DNA from 2 places in the Lentibacillus juripiscarius genome. Region 2 is predicted to be linked to the other one. Evidence: riboswitches for the same ligand, from Rfam matches in the RefSeq annotation. Region 2 holds a riboswitch; the other holds the start of a gene.
What was found. Region 2 has a riboswitch for thiamine pyrophosphate ahead of thiT (energy-coupled thiamine transporter ThiT). Riboswitches for the same ligand answer to the same signal wherever they lie in the genome.
Positions count from the first base shown of each region.

Region 1: another riboswitch for thiamine pyrophosphate. It lies ahead of ACFSUO_RS02000 (lipoate--protein ligase family protein); the one in region 2 lies ahead of thiT (energy-coupled thiamine transporter ThiT).

Region 1 is NZ_JBHUNA010000003.1:161,254-167,305, forward strand. Features, by position in the region: gene xylB (xylulokinase) at 1-727, opposite strand, end outside; gene xylA (xylose isomerase) at 756-2,081, opposite strand; gene ACFSUO_RS01995 (ROK family transcriptional regulator) at 2,371-3,570, shown strand; TPP riboswitch at 3,893-3,997, shown strand; gene ACFSUO_RS02000 (lipoate--protein ligase family protein) at 4,122-4,967, shown strand; gene lipA (lipoyl synthase) at 4,960-5,895, shown strand.
Region 2 is NZ_JBHUNA010000033.1:19,574-25,625, forward strand. Features, by position in the region: gene ACFSUO_RS13635 (M3 family oligoendopeptidase) at 1-1,316, shown strand, start outside; TPP riboswitch at 1,587-1,690, shown strand; gene thiT (energy-coupled thiamine transporter ThiT) at 1,808-2,380, shown strand; gene ACFSUO_RS13645 (hypothetical protein) at 2,491-2,622, shown strand; gene ACFSUO_RS13650 (hypothetical protein) at 2,756-4,177, shown strand; gene ACFSUO_RS13655 (Glu/Leu/Phe/Val family dehydrogenase) at 4,265-5,644, shown strand.

The DNA of each region.
Region 1 (6,052 bases), on a different contig from region 2:
AAGCATTATCCGCTCCACCCGCAAACATGCGTGTGGAACTGGATAAGCCTGTTTTTTCTGCCATTTCCGGGGTTAATGTTCCTACTGCTTCATGGGATGCTACTAACGGCGGACATAAACTATCATCTATATCTAATAAATCACAAATTTTTTGACTCCATTCTTTTTTCATTACATCCAGCAATAGAGTCCCTGCAGCGTCTGAATACTCCATGTTTGATTTTCCAGTAAGCTTCAAACGTACATAATCCTTGGGTAATAAAAATGTCTTTGCTTTATTATAAATCTCAGGCTCATGATTCTTTACCCACAATATTTTTGGTAAGGTAAATCCTTCTAATGCAAGATTCTTCGTGATGCGAAGCAACCTTTCTTTTCCAACTGTATCGTAAATTTGTTGACACTCAGCTGTTGTACGTGTGTCATTCCACAGAATGGCATTCCGAAGTACTTCCTGATTCTCATTTAACAATACAAGTCCATGCATTTGTCCGGAAAAACTAATTCCTTCAATATCATCAGGATCCCCCTCGAATTGTTGAATAAGTTCAGAAAGACCTGCGACAGTTTGGTCAACCCAATCTTGAGGAGCCTGCTCGCTATACCCTGTTTTTTCTTGTATTAAGGGATAGTCTTTAGAAACTTCTTGAGTTACTTGTCCCTGCTGATTCACTAATAAAACCTTCACTGCACTCGTTCCTAAATCAACCCCAATGACATATTTCATCATTAACCCCCCTCAGCAAGTGAATTCCTTAATTATTAGCGTAAGCATTTAACATATACTGATTAATCGTCGCTTTCAGCCTTTCCAATTTGCCGGATTGATGGTTTATTTCTGTTAAGTCAAGCACATGATCTTCCAGTTTGTGAAAATCTGCTTTTCCTTCTACAATATCTAAACCAATTCCATCTGTGTAACTTTGATAACGATCTTCTATTACGCTTTCTAGTACTTGATTATCCAGTAACTTCTGCGCGACTTTTAAGCCTACTGCAAAGCTATCCATACCAGCTATGTGGGCGTGGAATAGATCTTCAGGCTCAAATGAACCTCTTCTCACTTTTGCATCAAAGTTTAATCCGCCACGTCCAAGTCCTCCATTTTTTATAATTTCATACATACCTAAAGTTGTAGAATATAAGTCTGTTGGAAATTCATCCGTATCCCAGCCTAAGTGGGGATGACCCTGATTGGCATCAACTGAACCTAACACGTTGTTCGCACGTGCATAGTGAAGTTCATGTTCAAACGTATGGCCTGCAAGTGTTGCGTGATTCGCTTCAATATTGAATTTAAAATGATCTTGAAGATCATAATGTTGTAAAAATGCATACCCGCTTGCAACATCAAAATCATACTGATGGGTAGTTGGTTCTTTCGGCTTCGGCTCAATAAGAAATTGACCATCGAAGCCAATTTCTTTTGCATAATCTACTGCCATATGGAAGAAACGCCCTAAATTATCCAATTCTAATTTCATGTCTGTGTTAAGGAGTGTCTCGTAACCTTCACGTCCTCCCCAAAACACATAATTTTCTCCACCTAATTCTTTACCAATTTCAAGTCCTTTTTTCACTTTGGCAGCAGCATATGCGAATACGTCCGCATTGTTAGAAGATGCAGCCCCGTGAATAAAACGCGGATGCGTAAAATTGTTAGCAGTATTCCAAAGCAATTTTGTTTTACTGTCCTTCATATAATCCTTAATCATGGAAACTATCGTATCTAAGTTTTTATTTGTTTCCCTTAAGGTATTTCCTTCTGGTGCAATATCAACATCATGAAAACAGAAATATGGAACCCCAAGTTTTTCAAAGAATTCAAACGCAGCCTCTACTCGTGCTTTAGCTTGATCCATACCCGTAAATTTGTCCCATGGACGTACAGCGGTCCCGGAACCAAAAGGATCTGATAAGTCTTCTGTAAATGTGTGCCAATATGCTACTGCAAAACGCAAATAATCTTCCATTCTTTTTCCACCAACAACCTCATCCGGGTTGTAAAACTTGAATGCATAAGGATTAGTTGAAGTTGGTCCTTCAAAATTTATTTTGTTTATGTTTGGAAAGTAGCTCAATATTCTTTCTCCTCTCAGTTTTATTTAACTAAAAGTAACTTTGTTTATCTTTTAAACTAAGTTTACTCCTATATTGAAAACGTTGTCAATAGTTTTTCTAATCCTATAACTTCTTTCTAATATTTTCACTCAAAATCACCGTAAAATCTTTTAACGCCAATTATATAAATAGAGTAAAACCATTAATTCATTTAGTACTTAAACAAAGTCATCTTGGTTATCTGTGAATTCTCCTCAAGTTTTATGATAGAATTAAGAGACTTAATTTGTTGAGGAGAAAAGAGAGTATATGAAAAAACTACAAACTGGCGATCAAAGTTTTGTTAAACGAATGAATAAATCAATTGTTTTTAATTCCATTAAAGATAAAGGTCCATTATCCCGCACACAGATCTCTAAAATCACCGGATTGAATAAAGCAACCGTTTCTACTATGGTTTCAGAATTAATTGAAGAATCATTTGCAAATGAAATAGAATCAGGCCAATCCAGTGGTGGAAGAAGACCTGTTATGCTTTATTTTAATAACCATGCGGGGTACTCAATAGGAATAGATTTGGGGGTTAATTATGTTTTAGGTGTATTAACGGATTTAAACGGAACTATAATGGAGGAGGTCAGTAGATCATTAACAAGTAATAAATATACTGACGTAAAAAATACTTTAATTTTCATTATCGGTTCATTAATTACTAAGGCACCGGATAGTCCATATGGAGTTATAGGCATAGGTATAGGAGTTCCTGGTAATGTAGATCATAATGAAAAGATCTTATTTGCTCCAAATCTTGAGTGGAAGCAAATTGATTTAAAAGCAGACATTCAAAATGATTTCCACATTCCAGTAAAGATTCAAAATGAAGCAAATTGTGGTGCACATGGTGAACACCTATACGGTGCCGGAAAAAACAGTTCAAACTTAATATACATCAGTATAGGTATTGGAATAGGGGCGGGAATTATTATCCAAAACAATCTTTACACTGGTACGTCCGGCATATCAGGAGAGATGGGACACTTTACTATAGAAGCTAACGGACGAAAATGTCCCTGTGGCAACCAGGGGTGCTGGGAACTATATGCATCGGAAAATGCTCTTTTACAGTATGCAAATAAACAAAGTGTTTTAAAAGGCAATGAGAATATTACTTTGGAAGAACTCATAACAGAAGCAAAAATGGGGAATCAAAAGGTTTTACAAATCCTGCACACATTAGGAGAATATATAGGAATTGGGTTGACAAACGTTATCAATACGTTTAATCCTGAAATGGTTATTATAGGAAACAGAATATCACAATTTAGCAATTGGATTTCAAATCCGATTAATCATGTATTTCGTGAAAGATTGTCTCAATACCATTATGAAAATACTGATATTAAATTTTCTGTACTGGAGAAATATTCAAGTACCCTTGGTGCTGCTTCCATTGCTATTTCCGATTTCTATTTGAGCAGATTAGAAAAAGTTCAGCAACCCTTCAAATAAATCAATTCAGACTTCTCCAAGAAAACAGCCGAATTCTTCTATTGAAAAATGCGGCTGTTTCAAATAGCTTATTTATTTTCAGTACTCTTCTAATATCTGTATAACCATACGCAAATTACTCACCCCCCCTTTTCCCCATCGCCACAAGCATTCAATACGGTTATATCCCCGCTGACATAGGCCGGTAGCACTTCCGCCAGAGCAAACCCTTTTAAATTTTTTAGCCAACATGTATCTAATATAGGTTTTTATGGCATACCGTAAAGGAATAATTTTCCTTTACAGTAATCTTCAGAACTGTTAAACTAAATTGGTAAAATTTATTTTTCACTAGGGGAGCCTTTTTGGCTGAGAATAACGATGGTCGTTTAAACCCTTTGTGCCCGAGATAGGTAATACTAGCGTGGGTAAGTGACTCTTGTACGTAAGGCATATGGGATACCCGTATACCTTACAGCGGGCTGCACTTCATGCAAGTGCAGCTTTTTTTTTAAATGGGCACTAAAAATGGGCACAATGTAGTGTTTAGCGACTGGGAGGAGGTGCTGGATTTGCATAAGGAGTGGTATTTTCTGGATAGTGGATATCAGGATGCAGCGGTGAACATGGCATTGGATGAAGCGCTATTAAACTGGCATAGTGAAGGGAAAATCCCGCCGACATTGCGCTTTTACGGCTGGTCCAGACCGACGCTTTCTATTGGGCAATTCCAAAAGAGCGATAAAGCAATCGATTTTGATGCAGTACGATCATATAATTGCCATTTTGTCCGCCGCTTAACGGGCGGCAGTGCAGTACTGCATGATAATGAACTGACATACAGCATTGTCGTTTCCGAGGATCAACCGGGTATTCCTGCGTCTGTACGTGAGGCCTATTATGTTTTGTCAAAGGGACTTGTGGAAGGGTTTAAGAACTTAGGTATTACGGTTGATTATGCGATGCCGGATAAAGATACAGCAAGAGATCGCACCGCTGTCTGTTTTGAAAAAGCAGCTTTTTACGAAATGATGGCTGACGGTAAAAAGCTATCCGGAAATGCGCAGACCAGAAATAAAGGTGTCCTGCTGCAGCATGGATCGATTCCCATGGACATGGATACCGGGATGCTTTATGATTTGTTCCGCTTTCCTTCTGAGGCGATCAAGCAAAGGAAACGTGAAGCTTTTCAGGAAAAAGCCGTCACCATTGATCAATTAACGAACAAAACGCACACGTACGACATGATGAAGCATGCGTTTTATGCAGGGTTCGAATCGGGTTTGGGGGTAACGTTACGCCCCTTCGAACTGTCACGACAACAGTGGGAAGAAGTTTATCATTTAGCAGAAACAAAATATCGTTCCGATGAGTGGAACTATAATCGATTACGAAAGGAGTCCGTGAAACATGGCTAAAAACTATCAGCATATCCGTAAACCTGAGTGGTTAAAAACAGATCTGAAAACGAATAAATCGTATACCGGCCTAAAAAAATTAATGCGGGAAAAACGTTTGAATACGGTTTGCGAGGAAGCCCGCTGCCCCAATATTCATGAGTGTTGGAGCGAGCGTCAGACAGCAACATTTATGATTTTAGGCAACGTGTGCACACGCGGCTGCCGATTTTGTGCGGTGGCAACCGGTCGGCCTAGTGAACTGGATTGGGGAGAGCCGGAACGAGTAGCTGAATCGGTCGAAATTATGGGTCTGAAACATGTGGTCGTAACCGCTGTTGCACGTGATGATTTGAATGATGGCGGTGCAGCCGTTTTTGCTGAAACTGTCCGGGCTATCCGCCGCAAAAATCCAGGATGCACGATTGAGATTCTTCCATCCGATATGAAAGGTGACTATGAAAGCCTGTATACGTTAATGAACAGTGAACCGGATATATTTAATCATAACATTGAAACCGTTCGCAGACTGACGAAACGGGTGCGTGCGATTGCTACATACGATCGTTCCCTGAAACTGCTGGAACGCGTCAAAGAAATCGCTCCTAATACACCGACAAAATCAAGTATCATGGTTGGATTGGGCGAAACAAAAGATGAAATCATGGAAGCGATGGATGATTTGCGTGCCCACAATGTGGATATCATGACGATCGGCCAGTACCTGCAGCCGACGAAAAAACACTTGAATATTGAACGGTACTACCACCCGGATGAATTTGAAGTACTAAAGCAAATTGCGCTGGAGAAAGGCTTTAGCCATTGCGAATCCGGTCCACTGGTAAGATCATCCTATCATGCCGATGAGCAAGTGAGCGCTGCGTCCAAGCAAAATCGGATTAAATACATGAAAGGCATTGAGGAGCAAGAAAAAGAACAGATTTTTTAATAGGAAAAAGCTTATCACTTAAGTGTGATAAGCTTTTTCTTGCCTAACGTATTATTAAAATTGATGTCCCACTTTTCTTCCGATAGTATGACAGGAGGAGGATAAAAAAGTGCCTGTTACCCAAAATTATTACAGATACAATCCCTCAAGTAAGCAG
Region 2 (6,052 bases):
GCGATTTGGAAGTTGACGGGTATGAAGGCTGGAGCCAGATGTATGACACGGTTGTCGGCAATATGAATGTGGATATAGAAGAAGATGGCGAAATTCATTCCTATTCAGTCGGTCAGGCGGCAAATAAACTAAATGATCCTGACCGTTCGGTGCGCAAGCATGTGTTTGAACAGCTGGATAAGGCGTGGGGGGCGAATGCGGACTTTTTTGGCCAGACATTGAATCACCTCGCTGGGTTTCGCCTGCAAAAATATAAACACCGGGACTGGAAGCATGTGCTGAAGGAGCCATTAGCCATTAACCGGATGAAACAGGAAACACTTGATGCAATGTGGGGTGCAATTAATCGCTATAAAACCCATTTTGTAACGTTTCTGGAGAAAAAAGCGGATATATTAGGGTTGGATCAATTAAGCTTCTATGATGTGAATGCACCCATTTCCCATTCGGTGAAAACATCATCGTATACAGAAGGTGCTAGCTTTATTATTGATCAATTCCGGAAATTCAGCCCGAAAATGGCTGATTTTGCCGAAATGGCGTTTGAAAATCGCTGGATTGAAGCGGAGGATCGTCCTGGTAAGCAACCGGGAGGGTTTTGTACCAGTTTTCCTGACAGTAAAGAAACACGTATTTTCATGACGTATTCCGGGTCGGCCGCCAATATAGCGACATTGGCACACGAGTTGGGGCATGCGTACCATCAGCACGTTATGGATGATTTGCATGGGCTGAACCAGGGATACGCCATGAATGTGGCAGAGACGGCATCAACGTTTGCTGAAATGATTGTTGCTGACGCATCGGTGAAAAGTGCAGAGACAAAAGAAGAAAAAAGCGCATTGCTGGAAGACAAAGTGAAGCGCAGTGTTGCATTTTTCATGAATATCCATGCCAGATTTATTTTTGAACAGCGCTTTTATGAGGAGCGCAAGCAAGGGATGGTGTCTGTGGATCGGCTACAGGAACTGATGGTCGACGCACAGAAAGAAGCGTATTGTGAAACACTTTCTGAGTACGATCCGAATTTCTGGGCGTCCAAACTGCACTTCCACATTACCGGTGTGCCATTCTATAACTTCCCGTATACATTTGGCTATTTGTTCAGCCTGGGGATTTATGCACACGCCCAGGAATCGGACGGGGACTTTGAGGATGACTACATCGCCTTACTTCGTGACACCGGCCGGATGACCGTGGAGGAACTGGCGGCCAAACATCTGAACGTTGACTTGACGAAGCCAGATTTTTGGGAAAATGCGATAAAGCTATGTGTTCAGGATGTAGAGGAATTTCTTTCGCTGACAGAAGCATGATTCCGTGTGGTTCCCGTCCGATGGGATCCGCCCGAAACCTGTCTCAGAAAGTGTTTGTTATTTTGCAAATAATGCGTTATACTGAAAATGTGGCTTCAAAAAGGAGGATAAAAAGGACCAAGAAGTTCAAGGCGGTGCTGCTTTGAGTAGCGGAGTGTATGTAAATGAATACATGAGCGACGGAAAAGCAAGCCAACGAAGAAATTCGAAGTGTCATTTTTACCGGACTTTTTGAACAACCTCTGAAACCAGCAAAAAAAGCATAGGTTAGAAGCCTTCAAGGGGAGCCGGATGGCTGAGAGTGAACAGTTTGCTGTTCAGACCCTTCGAACCTGTTAGTTAGTGCTAGCGTAGGGATGGCGGCTTTTTTGATGGAATAGAGAGCAGTGTGAGCGGAATTTCCCATCAGGAAGCTTCCCCTTGGCATTGCTTTTTTTGTGTTCAAAAAATGATAGGCGGAATGGTTCCGTCTGCAAAGGGGAGGAATGTTGATGCGTTCCAATCGCACGCTGTTTTTAATTGAAGTGGCTGTTTTTACAGCACTGGCATTACTGCTGGACATTATTCCGTTTTTATCTATTAAGCTCTGGGCACAGGGTGGTTCTGTATCACTGGCGATGATCCCTGTCTTCATCGTTGCTTTCCGGTGGGGGCTTAAAGGTGGTTTGCTATCGGGCTTTTTGTGGGGAATTCTGCAGGTTGCCGTTGGTACAGGATATGTACTGCATCCGGTCCAGGGTCTTATCGATTATATGCTGGCCTTTACGGTGATTGGTTTTGCCGGTGTTTTTGCAAAGCAGATACAGGAAGCGGTTCAATCCGGTCATGTGAAAACGTACCTGACTTATATTACACTTGGGGCATTCCTTGGCAGCATGCTTCGGTTTGCAGCCCATTTCGCGGCCGGTGTTGTGTTCTTTGAATCGGCAGTGGAGGGACAATCGGTCTGGTTATATTCATTCCTGTATAATGTATCCTATATTATCCCGTCCTTTATCATCTGCTCGATTGCTGTCTTCCTGCTGTTCCACAAACAGCCGAGGACATTAGTGCAGGCAGCATAACGTTCGGACCGCTCACATCACCATCGTAATGAAGAATATTCTGCAAACATGCGACTCTTTGGTATACAAAGGGTCGTTTTTTTCGATATACTTTTTAAAGGGGTGATTTCATGCGCGAACTGGTTGGCCAGTGCCAGATATGTGGTGAAAATGTCTATTGCGAGAATGGGTTTTTTGACGGCGTTCATGAGGACGGAAAACTGATGTGCAATGATTGCGCCGATGAGAATGGATCGAAATGAGTTGAGACCTCGAATTCTTTCCTGAGCGTTCTTAAGATTCGTAAATAGGTGTGTATTTTTGACAAGGGTTGCACCGCTTCTTTCACCTGTGCATAGGCTATAGCACAGTCGAGAAAGGAAGGAAGTGGTTGATGTGGAACTGACCATATCCCATGCGCTATATGGTATTTTTACACTGATCATCATTTTGACCATGATTTTTCGCAAAGGTGTTGTTCTGCCAACGTTGCTTGGCACGTTTGTCATTGCCTGGGTCTACAAAGGGAGTCTTATCGACGGATTTACCGCCATATTTAACGCAAACCTTGTCGCAGCCAAAGAACTCTTCAATATTTTCCTCATTATCACCTTTATGATGGCGTTGCTGCATTCGCTCAGAGACCTTGGCGCTGATCGGCGAATGATTAAGCCGATTCAGAAGCTGATGATCAACGGGCATGTTTCCTTCTTTGTACTGATTGCTGTAACGTACGTTATTTCTCTATTTTTTTGGCCGACGCCGGCTGTTCCGCTCATTTGTGCACTGCTGGTTCCTGCAGCTATCCGATCCGGCCTTCCTGCTATGACGGCGGCGGTTGCAGTTGCGCTGGCTGGGCAGGGAATGGCACTGTCTTCGGACTACATTGTGCAGGTGGCTCCGAATCTGTCAGCCACATCGGCGGGGATTGATACGGCGCTTGTCGCGGATAGGGCGCTTGTACTTTCGCTAATAGCAGGGATAGCAGCGATTGGGCTGGCCTACTTTCTCTACCGCAAGACGATCCGCTCCAAAGATGACCAAATGAATGAAATTGAAATGAATCAAATGCAAACTGCTAAAGAATCCGAAAATAAGTCAAAAGCAACGCATCTGAAGGCATGGAGCAAACTATTCGCCGTTCTTGTTCCAGTTGCCCTGACCACTGTTGTCGCCTACATGATGTACACGAAGCTTTATTCCGGGCGGATGTCCGGGTTTGAAGGTGGCGATGGCGCGGCATTTGTCGGTGGTGTTGCGGTTATTCTGCTGCTCTTGTCAACAGTGGCGTTTGGCCGCCAGAATGCTTTGGACTATATCACTAATCACATAACAGAAGGTTTCGTGTTTGCCTTTAAGGCAATGGGCCCGGTCATCCCCATTGCAGGTTTCTTTTTCCTTGGCAGCTCTGATTTTTCCGGAAGCATACTCGGAATGGATGAAAACGCACCAGGCCTGCTGTTTGATCTTGTCAAATCGTCGCAGGAATTCCTGCCGCAAAGTGCATTCCTTTCTGCATTCAGCGTGCTGATTATTGGCATCATCACCGGGCTTGATGGTTCTGGATTTTCCGGTTTGCCGCTAACTGGCGCACTTGCGGCATCTCTTCAAAACGGAGCCATTGATACCGGGACGCTTGCGGCAATCGGACAAATGGGCTCCATCTGGACCGGTGGCGGAACGATTGTTGCCTGGTCATCGCTGATTGCAATTGCCGGTTTTTGCGGTGTATCCGTTATGGATCTGGTCCGTAAAAACTTTGTACCGGTCATTTTCGGCTTGCTGTTATCGACAGCATTAGCGTTGTTCTTGTTCTAGCCGGTCACAGCTATCATGTTGAAATTAAAGGAAAAACGGGTATGGAATAGTAGACGTACCACTATTTTAATATGGAGGCTGTTTTTTATGGGAAATAATACAGGAACTATTATTCAGGAATCATTGGATGCGCTCATGGATGATGATGGATTTCTGCCGGAACTAACAGGGAAATCACGAGAAAAGGCCTTTTCCTCACTGGCATCAATTCTGTCAACACCGAACCATATTAATAAATCGTATCTGCGCATCACCCGTGACAACGGGAAAGTGGAGCGGGTCCCGGCATTCCGTGTCCAGCACAATAACATTTTGGGTCCGTATAAGGGTGGCATCCGGTTTCATGAGTCTGTCAAAGAGGAGGAAGTGGAAAATTTGGCAGCCCTGATGACACTGAAAAATGCACTGCACGAAGTCCCGTTTGGCGGCGGAAAAGGCGGTGTAATCATCAACCCAAGGGAATACTCAGTCAAAGAACTGAACTTGGTTTGCAAAAAGTATGTCCAGTACTTCAGTGAAATCATCGGACCTGATAAAGATATACCGGCACCGGATGTTGGAACAGGCAGTAGAGAGATGGATTGGATGATGGGCGAATATAAAAGCATCCAGCCGGGAAAACCGTACAGGGGAAGCTTCACCGGAAAAAGTGTCATGAATGGTGGATCCCTTGGCCGAAGTGCTGCAACCGGGAAAGGCGTGTATTTCTCCCTTCGCTACATGCTGCACGATTTCGTCAAGGAGCAGGAGAAGTGGCTGGCTGAACGCGATAATAAATTTGCCCAAACCGCACTCGATCACGCTGACAAAAAACTATCGATTGCCGTGCAAGGCTTCGGGAATGTTGGGTCTGTCGCAGCTTTAGAGGCATACCAGTGTGATTATTTAAATAATAACATTGTGGCCGTCAGCGACCGGAACGTGACGCTTTATAATTCTGATGGCCTCGATATCCCCGGCCTGGTGAAATTTGTGAAAAAGAATGGCGGGGATCTGCCGGTGGACCAGGAACAACTGGAAGAAGCAGAAGTCAAAGCAGAAATCAGGGACAGAGATGATTTGCTGACAATGGATACCGATGTTCTGATGCTGGCAGCGCTGGAATCACAGGTGACACGGAATAATATGGAGGATATAAAAGCAAAGATCATCGTGGAAGCAGCCAATGCACCCATGACAAGTGAAGCGGATACGTATTTAAGTGACAATGGTGTCATTATCATTCCGGATATTTTGGCCAATGCCGGTGGTGCCATTGTGTCGTATCTGGAGTGGCTGCAGGGAAGAGAAACGCAGTTCCTGAGTGAAAAGGAAGTGTATACCCGGCTGACTGATCAGATGAAAGCAACATTTGATACGATATACCCGCAATTTTACGGGGATCCATTCCCATTGCGGCAAAACTGTTATATTCATGCTGTAATGAAGATTTCCACAATCCTGTTCAGGCAAGGGAAACTGTACTGAACGTCCATCAGAAAAAAGGCATTTATTCATTGAGCATTTCCCTTACTGTGAAAAATATCAAATCACCTATCGCTTAGCAGGATTTTAACAATTAAATGAACTGACAAAAACGCTTGGATAGACCTTATTTATCCAAGCGTTTTTTAATATCAAAATATGTGGTCGTTTAAGCACTGAATCTTTTAATAAATGGATATAGGTGATGAACGCCCGAAAGCAGAGTAAGAAGTTCACTGTGGTCGCTCATCGGCGTGATGAACGCCCGAAAGTGGAGTAAGAAGCTCACTGCGGTCGCTCATCGGCGTGATGAACGCCCGAAAGTGGAGGAATTCTCCCGCAGAGGTCGCTCATTGGCGTGATGAACGCCCGAAAGTGGAGGAATTCTCCCGCTACGGTCGCTCATTGGCG